4 regions of the Yersinia antarctica genome follow, and region 4 is predicted to be linked to each of the others. Evidence: predicted binding sites of a transcription regulator. Region 4 holds the regulator's gene; each other region holds the start of a gene.

Region 1 (3,217 bases), 1.3 Mb from region 4:
GGATTTACCCGGTAACCCCAGCGCCTGCATCAGCCGGTCCATAACAAATGCGGCTCGGGCCATATAACCGGAGTCTTCCAAAAAGGAGAGAAACAGGTACATCATGCCAATTTGTGGCACCAACGGCAGCACGGTATTAATCCCGCCCCCCACGCCTTGAGCGAGGAAGATGGTTAACCACTGTGGGAAATGCAGCGTATAACCCACCCATTGCAACCCCTGAATAAAGATAGCCGCAGAGCCGATATCAAATATGGGTTGCAACGCCCCACCGATATTGATGGCTAAGACAAACATTAAATACATGACAAACAGAAAGATCGGGACACCTAACCAGCGATTAAGGATCACTTTATCAAGCGCTTGTGTCAGGCGGTTCGGTTCCGCTTGCTGCGAGTTACCGACCAAATCACAGATGCGGGCAATACTTTGATAGCGGGCATCGGCTATCACCAGCTCGGGATCTTCGTGTTGGCTTGCTCGCAGATTTTCACGCGCTAGCGCCACGATTGAGGGCGCTATGCCTGCACGTGCCAGGCTATAGATATCACCTTCCAATATTTGCAGTGCCAGCCAACGGCGCTGCTGTACCGGCCAGGACTCAGGCATGGCCTGTACCAACTTATCTACTTCACTGAGTAGCACTGGCGGGTAGTTAACCAAAGCCTTAAAGGGAATCGGCTGAAGTTCATCAATACTGCTTTTTAATTCATTGATACCCTGCCCGCGAGTGGAGACCAGCGGAATAACCGGGCAACCTAACTGCTGAGATAATGCCTTGATATCAATATCGATATGTTGGCTTTTGGCAATATCCAACATATTGAGCGCCACAATACAGGGAATACCCAATTCAACCAGTTGCAGTGTCAGGTAGAGATTGCGCTCCAGATTCACCGCATCAATGACATTAATCAGCAGGTCAGCTTCACCACTTAGAATGTAGTGACAAGCAATTTGCTCATCCAGCGAGGTTTGCTCAGAAATGGTGGTCAGGGAGTAGGTTCCCGGCAGGTCAACCAATGTCACTTGATGTTGCGCGGTAGTGAAATGGCCTTCTTTGCGCTCCACCGTAACCCCGGCCCAGTTCCCCACCCGTTGGCGGGCACCGGTTAACTGGTTAAAAAGGGTGGTTTTACCTGCATTGGGATTGCCGATCAGGCCGATTGTGAGTGCTTTCATGATCCAACGTGATATTAGTAAATTAAAATCAGACTACGCAGGGGGGCTTTGACACGCAGCCCGGCAGCCAAAATAGGATGTTGACCCGCAATATTAGGGTTGCAAGTCCAGCGTAAGCAGATCTAAGTCTTTTTTCCGTAGCACCAGACTGACGCGGCGGGTCTCTATCTGAATGGGGTCACCTAATGGCGCGAGGCGGACAACATTAAACGAAGAGCCGGGCAGCATACCCAGTGACAATAATTTCTGCCGGTAAGCCGGGCTGATTTCAGGCGAGAAACCAACAATTTTATAGGAACGCTGCGGGATAAGATGCATAGGTGCCTCTTGTTATTACGTTATTGGCGTACCAAAATTCAGAGTGATACGACTCTAAAAGGTAATAGATAAAATAATAATAGTAAGAATCGTTTTCATATTCAACTAAGGTGAAATACTCAAAGGTAAGTATTCGTTACTATTTCATTTTTATATACCCGTCATACTTCCATCTGCCTGTGTGTTGGCTACGCTCACTAACCCGAATCACTTACTCATGTAAGCTTATCGGGATTATCTCGCTTGCCGCCTTCCTGAAACTCGAATTATTTAGGGTATAATTAATGAGTCTGATTTTTATTTATGCTTGTTTTACCATCAAATTAACATAATCGCAAATGAAAATAATGAGTTAAATCAGTTAACTGAATGTTTCCATTATGCCCTGTTAGGGCAGTTAAATACCGATTGTTAACATAATTAATTCACTCACATTTTAATAAAATAACATTCGGATTTTAATTAACTCACAGAATGTCTTCATAATTATTTATAAATTAGAGTGAATAATTGACGAAATTAACCCTCATGTTAAATAGATTGTTAAATTAACGCCGATTTAATCATGATGTAAACGTCATTTCGCAGCAGAAAAGAATCGCGTGCTAATTAATTTAAAAGATAAATCTTCAGCTTTATAGAAGAAAAGGATATGAGAGGAAATATTAAAGATGTCGCGATAATTTGAAACAAAAACGTAAATGAAAAAAGGGCCACCAACGTGGCCCTGAGTAGAGATATCAGCGTTTTTTAAATGCCGCCGCCAGTGCATCACTCATGGCGCTGTTGCTACCAGAATTACTGTCTGCCCGGCCCTTGGCTGCTGGGCGACTGTTCGCATCATTGCTGTTACGAGGCTGGCTGGCACCACGATTGTCATTACGACCATTGGCGCTGCTATTCGCACTATTAGCGCCATTGTTACCACGACGCGAGCCGCCTTCACCAGGCTGTTCATCAAGGCGCATGGTCAGGGCAATGCGCTTGCGTTGCAAATCCACTTCCATGACTTTCACTTTGACGATATCCCCGGCTTTCACCACCTTATGTGGGTCATCGACAAACTTATCCGCCAGTGATGAAATATGTACCAAACCATCCTGATGAACACCAATATCAACAAAGGCACCAAAGTTGGTCACGTTAGTGACCGAGCCTTCGAGGATCATGCCCGGAGTCAGGTCATTGAGCGTCTCTACACCTTCAGCGAAGGTTGCGGTTTTGAACTCAGGGCGTGGGTCACGGCCTGGCTTTTCTAACTCGCGTAGAATATCGGTGACCGTCGGGACACCAAATTGCTCGGTGGTGAAATCACGCGCATTAAGATTACGCAGCGCGGTAGCATTACCCATTAGGTCCTGCAATGCCTGTTCAGTTGCAGCCAAAATGTGCTCAACAATCGGGTAGGCTTCTGGATGCACGGTTGATGCGTCCAGCGGGTTATTGCCATGATTGATACGCAGGAAGCCGGCACACTGCTCGAAGGCTTTCGGCCCGAGGCGGCTGACTTTGAGCAATTGCTCACGGTTATGGAAGCGGCCATTCTCATCACGCCAGCTAACAATGTTTTGCGCCATCATGCGGGTTAAACCCGCAACCCGGGTCAGTAACGGCACCGACGCGGTGTTTAAATCCACACCCACGGCGTTTACGCAGTCTTCCACTACCGCATCCAGCTTTTTCGCCAGTTGGCTTTGGCTAACATCATGTTGATACT
Region 2 (3,217 bases), 1.9 Mb from region 4:
CAAGATCGCCGTGGCAATTATTGGGATGGTTATGACTGGCGCGATCAGCGATGGTGGCAGGATCATCAGGGGCGGGATTTAGGCGAACGAAACCGCCATGGGCATTACTGGGATGGCCACCGCTGGCAAAACAGAGACTGGTGGCAAAAGAACTATTATTACCGTGAAGGGCGCTATCAGAAACACGATAAACATTATGACAACCACGGCAAGAAACATCATCGAGGGAAAGGGCATGACCGCCATCATGATGATGACTAATTAAAAAAGCTTCTGGCGGATGATTGGCTATCGATCCGCCAGTATGAAGAAGTTAGAGCAAGCTAATCAACAGATAAGCATTTAATCCAACCACCACTAACACAATCATCTTCCCCAAAATCTGAATCAATTTTGAGTTAACCATCTCTCCCATCAATTCTTTATTGCCAGTAAAGACCAGCAATGGAACTAACGCCAACGCAATACCAAAACTCAGCAGTACCTGGCTCATCACCAAGATCCGTGTTGCATCCATACCCGCCAGAATGACAATAAAGGAAGGCAACATCGTGACCGAGCGTCGCACCCAGATAGGGATATAAAACCGGACAAAGCCTTGCATGACGACCTGCCCTGCCAAGGTCCCCACCACTGTCGATGACAACCCAGCGGCAACCAGACTCAAACCAAAAATAGTGGCTGCGGCATTACCTAACAGGGGTTGTAGTGTGAGGTACGCTTGCTCGATTTCAGCAATACTGCCATAACCATTGAAATGGAAAGCCGCCGCCGCCGTTGCCATCATAGCCAGATTCACAAAACCGGCAATTGTCATGGCAATCGCCACATCCAATTTAGTCGCAGCATAACGAGAAGCCTTGGAGTTTTCTCCCGCCGTTTGCGTCAAGGATGAATGCAGATAAATAACATGCGGCATAATAGTGGCACCTAATACCCCGGCCGCTAGAAACACCGCGTCACGGTTAGGCAAGTCAGGAACCAACATACCGCGACCCAACGCCGCCAGTTCTGGTCGGGAGAAAATAAGTTCGACAATATAAGCCGCCGCTACAAATAACAGCAACCCACCGATAACCAGTTCGAGAGGTTTTTGCCCACGCTTTTGCAGCATAAGAATCAGGAAAGTGGCAATGCCGGTCAGGACAGCACCTTCAAGCAGGGTCACACCTAGCAGTAATTTAAACCCGATTGCCGCCCCAATAAACTCGGCCAGATCCGTGGCCATGGCGATGATTTCGGCTTGTACCCAGTAGGCCCATACCGCAGGCCGTGGAAAACGATCACGGATATGCTCAGCCAGATTTTTACCAGTGGCAATACCGAGTTTAGCGGACAGTAATTGGATCAACATAGCCATGATGTTGGCCCAAACCACCACCCACAATAAGGTATAACCGAAAGAGGCCCCCGCCTGAATATTGGTTGCGAAGTTACCGGGGTCGATATAACCGATGGCCGCGATAAAAGCAGGCCCCATCAGGGAGAGTTTTATCCTCCTTGATGTACGGCGGGATGTATCGACAGCACGGCTATTCAGCATTCAGTATTACCCTTGAAAACTTACGTCTACTTTCTTATCAATAATAATATCTAAATGATAATAATTATCAAGCGCACTTGGCGTGGTAGAACTTATCTCTCTGATAGCTAACACCGTATAATCAGCCGTGTAGCAATCACCCGTGGTAGCTTTCTGAAAAGTTGGCTTAAATGTTCCATCGCCCTTTTCGTAACGAATGACTACAATTGTTCAACCTAGCATATTTAAACTACTTCCGTAGCAAATTATTAACATCCTATTTTTTGTGATCCACTCCACTAATTCGTTTGCATTAGTGCAAGTGAATTTCTATATTTGCTGCCTACATCTCGTTTTTAATGTAGCCGTTACATAAAATGTCCACCGAAATCTAGCCTGCCTCAAATTTGGAGCACACATGTCCCATATTCTGCAGTTTGCGTTGGCCTTAGTCGTGGTGGCCATATTAGCTCTGGCGATCTGTAAGGATCGTAAAAGCATCCGCATTCGGTTTGTTATTCAATTGCTGGTAATTGAAGTGTTGTTGGCGTACTTCTTCCTCCATTCGGAAGCTGGATTGGGTTTTGTGAAAGGATTCGCCGGTTTATTCGACAAGTTGCTTGGATTTGCCGCCAACGGTACCGACTTTGTCTTTGGCAATATGGGTGATAAAGGTTTGGCGTTCTTCTTCCTGAGAGTGCTGTGCCCTATCGTCTTTATTTCTGCTCTGATTGGTATTCTGCAATATATCAAAGTTCTCCCCGTCGTTATTCGTATCATTGGTACTTTGCTGTCTAAAGTTAACGGCATGGGTAAGCTGGAATCATTCAACGCCGTCAGCTCACTGATTCTGGGTCAATCTGAAAACTTCATCGCCTATAAAGACATTTTGGGCAAAATGTCTGAAAAACGCATGTACACCATGGCAGCAACCGCGATGTCGACAGTTTCTATGTCAATCGTGGGTGCATATATGTCAATGCTGGACGCGAAGTTTGTGGTTGCGGCTCTGGTACTTAACATGTTCAGTACCTTTATCGTGTTGTCATTGATCAACCCGTATAAAGCTGAGGGCGAGGAAGAGTTGCAACTAAGCAACTTGCACGAAGGCCAAAGCTTCTTTGAAATGCTGGGTGAGTACATTCTGGCCGGTTTCAAAGTTGCTATCATCGTTGCAGCCATGCTGATTGGTTTTATCGCGTTAATTTCTGCGATGAATGCCTTATTTAGCTTGCTGTTCGGTATCAGCTTCCAGGGTATCTTGGGCTATGTCTTCTTCCCGTTTGCCTGGGTGATGGGCGTACCGACTCATGAAGCCTTACAAGTTGGTGGCATCATGGCAACCAAACTGGTATCTAACGAATTCGTGGCAATGATGGACTTGCAGAAAGTGGCATCAGAACTGTCGCCACGCAGCGTGGGTATTCTGTCAGTGTTCCTGGTTTCATTCGCTAACTTCTCCTCTATTGGTATCGTAGCCGGTGCGATTAAAGGTTTGAATGAGCACCAAGGGAATGTGGTTTCACGCTTTGGCTTGAAGCTGTTATACGGCTCTACGCTGGTCAGTGTGCTGTCCGCCTCTATTGCGGGCCTGGTACTCTAAGTATCAGAAAAAAATCTCTAAAGAGGCGCTACGGCGCCTTTTTTTATACCTGCGATTCATACCCGGACTATTTACACGGATGATGACTCTTT
Region 3 (3,217 bases), 640 kb from region 4:
GAGATGGGTTGTGATGCGGAAGATATCGCGTTGACCATCCATGCTCACCCTACCTTGCATGAATCTGTCGGTCTGGCTGCGGAAATCTACGAAGGTAGCATTACCGACTTGCCTAATCCGAAAGCGAAAAAGAAATAATTTTCGCTAATACAGCAAGATAATGAAGCGGCTCCTTAACAGGGGCCGTTTTTTTGTTTAAAGGTTTTTATCACTCAGGTATTTTTTATCGATCAAAAATCGATCCCGCCCGTAGTTGACTGGGCGAGATATGAAAGGTCCGCCGCAGTGCGGTGGCAAAGTTGGCTGGGCTGGTATAACCAGCAATGGCGGCGGCTTGATCGATACTGACTCCTTCTTTCTGTAATGCCAGCATGGCCCGCTTTAAACGACAATGGCGCAGATATTCAAATACCGTAATGTGGTAACTTTCACGAAAACGTCGCTGCAAGGTACTCTGGCTCATATTCACCAGACCGGCTAATTCACTCATCGATAGGTGGTCAGCCTCACCACTTTCCAGCCAGTCACGTACCTGCTGGACTCGGTTCAATCCACGTAATGAGATTTTATTTTGCTGTTGAGCTTGCTGCTCCAGTGAACTGAACGCTTCAATGATCAGCCCAATACATTGTGTTTCCCATTGCAACCGCTCCAGCGGCGTTGAAAAGGGTGGGGCGCTCGCTATTTTCTGAGCAATGGCTTGCGAGTGAACTGATGGGCGCCATAAATGAATCGCCAGATGCTGTTGGGTAAAGTTATACAACGTATCCCATGCGCCGGCTTGTGGCAGCAAATCGCCATACAGCCATTCACGGTCAAAAGTCAGTGTTAATGTGCGCTCGTGACTGTTGTTTTTACCGTGGCGAGTAAACAGGGTGCTTTCAGTTAATGAGACCAGCGAGGCATCGCCTTTTTCCTGCAAATGCAACTGTTGACCGCCGAATGAGATATGCGCGCTGCCACTAACCACAATAGCCAGTTTCAGTGCTGGATTAAGCCGGTTTTGTGTCTTGATATCACAGAGGTTGGTGACATTCGCGGTATGTAAAATCAGATGTGGGTTCAGACGCAATACTTGAAAGTCGCCAAACAATACCGGGTCAGTGGACAATGATTTCACGCTGCTCAGTTGATAATCACTGGCAACCAGATTCGATTGTTGCACAATTTGTTCACGATAAATCGGTTTGGATGAGGGAGAGACATTGCGTAATTTGTTTTGCTTCACCGCCGACATGACGAACTCTCCACTGACATTATGACAACATTGACGTTCTGACAAACAGATTTGCTGTTTGCACAAACCTTTTCCCTATATGCAAATGTAACAATTAACGCGATGAATTGATAATGGAAATAATTATCAATCTTGTTCGCCTTTATCGCCCAACGAATAGATTGCCAGAGATTTTACTCTGCGGATATTTGCTGTGGGCTTTTTTGCATCAGGGGAAAGTGTAATGAAAGTAAAATGGCAACGGCGTTCTCTGACGACATTGATCGGTATTTGCATATCGACTCCGCTCTGGGCACAAACTCAAGCGACAAATCAAGCTGAGTCCACAGCAGCGACACAGACGACAGCGCAAACAACCGCCACCACATCGCAGCAAGAGCCTGCTGTGGCCGGTGGGTCGGCAACCACCGGAGATACGCTGGTGGTGACCGCTCAACAGCAAGTTCGTCAGGCGCTGGGGGCATCCACTATCACCGCAGAAGATATCCGCAAACGGCCACCCGCGAATGACCTGTCCGAAATTATCCGCACCATGCCGGGTGTTAATCTTTCCGGTAACTCTGCCAGTGGTCAGCGTGGCAATAATCGCCAAATTGATATTCGTGGCATGGGACCTGAAAATACGCTGATTATGATTGATGGCATACCGGTCTCCAGCCGTAATGCGGTGCGTTATGGCTGGCGTGGTGAACGTGATACCCGTGGTGATACCAACTGGGTTCCCGCGAATATGGTTGAGAAAATAGAAGTTTTACGCGGGCCGTCAGCGGCACGCTATGGCAACGGTGCAGCCGGTGGTGTAGTGAATATCATCACCAAACAGCCGGACAAAGAACTACATGGTAGCTGGAACGCCTATATGAACCTGCCGCAGCACAGCGAGGAAGGCGCGACTCGTCGTACCGATTTCAGTCTGTTGGGGCCGCTAAGTGATACCGTCAGTTTCCGCTTGTATGGCGGATACAATAAAACCGATGCTGATGATTGGGATATTAACCAAGGCCATGAATCTGCCCGTACCGGTAACCAGGCCGGTACACTGCCTGCTGGCCGTGAAGGGGTACGAAATAAAGATATCAACGGGTTACTGCGTTGGGAATTTGCCCAAGGCCAATCTCTGGAGTTCGAGGCAGGTTATAGCCGCCAGGGAAATATTTATGCCGGTGATACACAAAACACAAACAGCAATGCCATAGTTCGCAGCTTATACGGTGCGGAAACTAACGTGATGTACCGCGATAATTTCTCGCTAACACACCGTGGCTTTTGGGATAACGGCGTCAGTACAACCTCCTATTTTCAGTATGAAGATACGCGCAACTCACGAATTAATGAGGGGCTGGCGGGCGGTACAGAAGGCATATTCTCAAATAAATATTTCAGTACTATCAAGCTGGACAACTATCTGGCCCACTCCGAGGTTAACCTGCCATTTGAATTGGGCGTTAATCAGGTGCTGACCGTGGGGGCGGAATGGAATGACCAGAAAATGAACGATCCAAGCTCTAATACCCAAACGACGAGTGAGGGTGGCAGTGTCAGCGGCTTGACGGGGACTGGGCGTAATACTCGTAGCTCGGCGCAGATAGCCTCGGTATTTGTTGAGGATAATATCGAGTTGACGGATACCACCATGCTCACCCCAGCACTGCGCTTTGATCATCACAGCACCGCGGGAAGTAACTGGAGTCCGGGCCTGAATCTGTCACAGGAACTGGGTGATTACTTCACCATGAAAATGGGTATTGCCCGTTCTTATAAAGCGCCAAATCTCTATCAAACCAACCCTAACTATCTGTTATATAGCCGTGGTCAAGGTTGCTATGGCGGTGGCGGCAGTTGCTACCTGATGGGTAATGATTCTCTGTCTGCTGAAACCAGCGTAAACAAAGAGATCGGGTTCGAGTTCCACGATGACGGCATTATTGCCGGTATCACTTACTTCCGTAATGATTATCGTAATAAGATCGAGCCGGGTTT
Region 4 (3,217 bases):
GGTCAGTCATGGAATGAAACCGTCCGCACTGATGAGCAGATGGAATACATGATCTTCCCGCGGATGTTGCCATTGGCCGAGCGTGCCTGGCATCGCGCTTCGTGGGAGCAAGATTACAAAGCGGGCCGCGAATATCAAGGTGGCCAGACGCATAGCGTCGATACCAAGGCGTTGGACATCGATTGGCAACGTTTTGCCAACATCATGGGCCAACGTGAACTGGCAAAACTGGATAAAGCCGGTGTGTCATATCGCCTGCCTGTCCCCGGTGCTCGGGTTGTGGCGGGGCAGTTGGAAGCCAATATCTCACTGCCGGGCCTGATTATCGAGTATTCAACTGATGGCGGTAAGCAGTGGCAGAAGTATGATGCGAAGGCAAAACCTACCGTGAGTGGCGAGGTGATGATCCGCTCCACCAGCCCAGACGGTAAGCGTAGTAGCCGTGCTGAGTCGGTTAAAGTCTGAAAATTGGTAATATCGAGCTGTGTCTAATGTTATCTCCTGTTTGCTTTATTTTTTGGCTAAACAAATTTAAGTGAAGTTGAGTTGATGGTTTTTCCCCCGGCAGGTCCGGGGTTTTTTTTGCTGTAAAATTGATGCAGCTCGCTAAAAGGGGGAGAGTCAATAAATGGGGGCGATAAACAGTGAATTTGTCACTCAGGAAAGATCAATAACGGGATAGATACCCAATGTTATTGGTGTTGCAGATAGCTAGCAGGCGAACGAACCCAGAACATCGCTAATACTCTAGTGGCTTTCAGTACCAAGGGGATAAATATCAAGGACATAAATAAGAACGACCACCTGACTCCCAACCGAGAGATACTCAGGTATAGAACGGGAAAGGTGGCCATCTTGCTGATAGCTTATGTTAACCAAACAGTAGAACCTATCAATCTGGATTAAACATAAGCCGTAGTGTATTCAGTGCTTAAAATCTTTATAAGATAATGCTTTCAAAGCACATTATCTTTTATCGTGTGCCGACTCGTTTTCACGGCAATCACCGGTCTCACAATGGCCGTACAGATACAGACTGTGATTGGTCAGCTTGATACCATGCTGTTTAGAAATTTCACGTTGAAGCGATTCAATGGATTCATTGCTAAACTCAATCACTTTGCCGCAATCCAGGCAAATCAAGTGATCATGATGATGCTGCTGCGTCAGCTCAAAGACTGATTTACCGCCTTCGAAATTGTGGCGGGTAACAATACCGGCATCATCAAACTGGTTCAGTACGCGGTAAACCGTGGCTAAACCAATCTCTTCACCAATATCGATCAGCTTTTTATAAAGATCTTCCGCGCTGACGTGGTGGCACGCCGGATCTTGCAACACTTCCAGAATTTTAAGCCGGGGCAGTGTTACTTTAAGGCCTGCGTTTTTTAAGGCTTTGTTGTTGTCAGTCATGCGGATTCAGTCCTGTTACTATCGTTTCAAATTAAGGCTGTTCAGCCTATGACATCCGTGGCGCAATAATTACAATTGCGTCTCATTATAGAACTGCTAGCCCCAAATGAAAACCGTGGTTGTTAACAAAGATATAATTGCACACTTTGTAAGATTAATCATGCAGTGTATTGATGAATGGGGATAACACATCATTTAAGTGTACAGTGACGAGGGATAAAGTTACAAATTTGTAGCAGTTTATTTTCATTTTGCGCGCAGGAAGATGTGGATATGTGGGCCGCTTAACAAAGCACAATCGGATAGCCGGACGCGCTGTTCACCATGGATGGGAGCTAAAGAGAGAGAGAACAACGTTATGACAAAAAGCACAGCTCAAAAGGATAAAAGGCAACGGAAACGCCCGGCAGTGTTGAACACGACCATAGCGTTTCCGACAGGCTTGATTAACCCACTATCTCAGACAGGCTCAGTTCTTCAGTAATCTGTTTTACCCATGCCTCAACCCGCTCATTGGTAAGTTCTGGCTGACGGTCTTCATCAATTGCCAGACCAATAAAGTGGTCGTCATCCGCCAGACCTTTGGACGCTTCAAAATGGTAGCCCGCGGTTGGCCAATGGCCCACGATTGCGGCACCACGTGGCTCAATGATGTCGCGCACGGTACCCATCGCATCACAGAAATATTCTGCGTAGTCTTCCTGGTCACCACAACCAAACAGCGCCACCAACTTGCCATTGAAATCGATCTCTTCCAGTGTTGGGAAGAAATCATCCCAATCACACTGCGCTTCGCCGTAATACCAGGTTGGGATCCCAATCAGCAAAATATCGAAGCCTTCTAAATCTTCTTTACTGCTTTTGGCAATGTCGTGAACCTCAGCAACATCTTTGCCCAGTTGCTTTTGGATCATCTTGGCAATGTTTTCAGTATTGCCAGTATCGCTGCCAAAGAAAATGCCTACAGTTGCCATATAGCTAAATACCTTTTAAATTCAAATAGTTATGCAAATTACTGAGCGTTCTGCCCAATATTATAACACATGTATAGGGCGACATAATGCCAGAGAACCCCATCAGGCTTTTATCAAGTTTATGCGATATTAAATTTTTGTGAGTCGCTCAACCTTATAACACCATTGCCGATAACCGTTGTGTAACTGAATAGTTGCAATTTGCGGTGCCAGGGGGAAACCCGTCAGATGAAGGTCTGCCGGCAAAGGAGTTGTCGTTAGCTGTATGAACGTCCTTTATTGCTTTTCGGTCATCAAATAACACCAGAGTCTCTAACGATAACTATCCGATATATAAGGGGAACGAACATGCAGTTTTTAAAAAATATTACTATCAGGGCGGCATTGCTTTGGGTACTTGGCGCATTTTGTCTGCTCTGGGGCGGTGTATCGGCCTATACCTTGTTATCACTCAACCAACTGACACAATCCTCCAACGCGAATACTGTGTTGGTTGAAAATATGAATTTGGTTAATCAGGGGACGGATCAATATTTCCGTATGGTGACACGTCTGTCTCGTTCAGTAGATTACCGCCAGAGCGGTAATATCGTGGATGCTGACAAAGAATTGAAATCATCCCATGTTGCATTGGAAAACCTGAAACAAAAGTTGGCAGAATTTAAAACTATTGACCATGCACAGTTAGACTCCGCTTTGGTTAGCGGCGTGATTGATGGATGGAGTGGGTTAATTGAACAAGGGGTTACGCCGCTGTATCAAGCTGCAATGGACAATAACAGCGCCGCTTATCAGGATTTAGCGAAAAAAACGGTACCTGCATTGAGTCG

The links. Region 4 encodes Fur, which represses iron uptake genes when iron is present. Its sites were predicted from a motif close to ATAATAATGAGAACNACTATCAA; they were not measured.
Region 1: the regulator Fur is predicted to act here: its motif matches at 1,577-1,599, upstream of feoA (ferrous iron transporter A).
Region 2: the regulator Fur is predicted to act here: its motif matches at 1,592-1,614, upstream of ACWJJO_RS15920 (Nramp family divalent metal transporter).
Region 3: the regulator Fur is predicted to act here: its motif matches at 1,345-1,367, upstream of ACWJJO_RS03915 (TonB-dependent siderophore receptor).

Annotation. Positions count from the first base shown of each region.
Region 1 covers NZ_JBSJQF010000001.1:234,758-237,974, forward strand. Annotated here, with positions in the region: gene feoB (Fe(2+) transporter permease subunit FeoB) at 1-1,182, opposite strand, end outside; gene feoA (ferrous iron transporter A) at 1,276-1,500, opposite strand; gene ACWJJO_RS00930 (Tex family protein) at 2,241-3,217, opposite strand, start outside.
Region 2 covers NZ_JBSJQF010000001.1:3,425,925-3,429,141, forward strand. Annotated here, with positions in the region: gene ACWJJO_RS15915 (DUF2502 domain-containing protein) at 1-261, shown strand, start outside; gene ACWJJO_RS15920 (Nramp family divalent metal transporter) at 314-1,543, opposite strand; gene ACWJJO_RS15925 (NupC/NupG family nucleoside CNT transporter) at 1,941-3,125, shown strand.
Region 3 covers NZ_JBSJQF010000001.1:879,070-882,286, forward strand. Annotated here, with positions in the region: gene lpdA (dihydrolipoyl dehydrogenase) at 1-138, shown strand, start outside; gene ACWJJO_RS03910 (helix-turn-helix domain-containing protein) at 224-1,237, opposite strand; gene ACWJJO_RS03915 (TonB-dependent siderophore receptor) at 1,461-3,217, shown strand, end outside.
Region 4 covers NZ_JBSJQF010000001.1:1,514,696-1,517,912, forward strand. Annotated here, with positions in the region: gene ACWJJO_RS06990 (beta-N-acetylhexosaminidase) at 1-465, shown strand, start outside; gene fur (ferric iron uptake transcriptional regulator) at 967-1,413, opposite strand; gene fldA (flavodoxin FldA) at 1,860-2,387, opposite strand; gene ACWJJO_RS07005 (methyl-accepting chemotaxis protein) at 2,736-3,217, shown strand, end outside.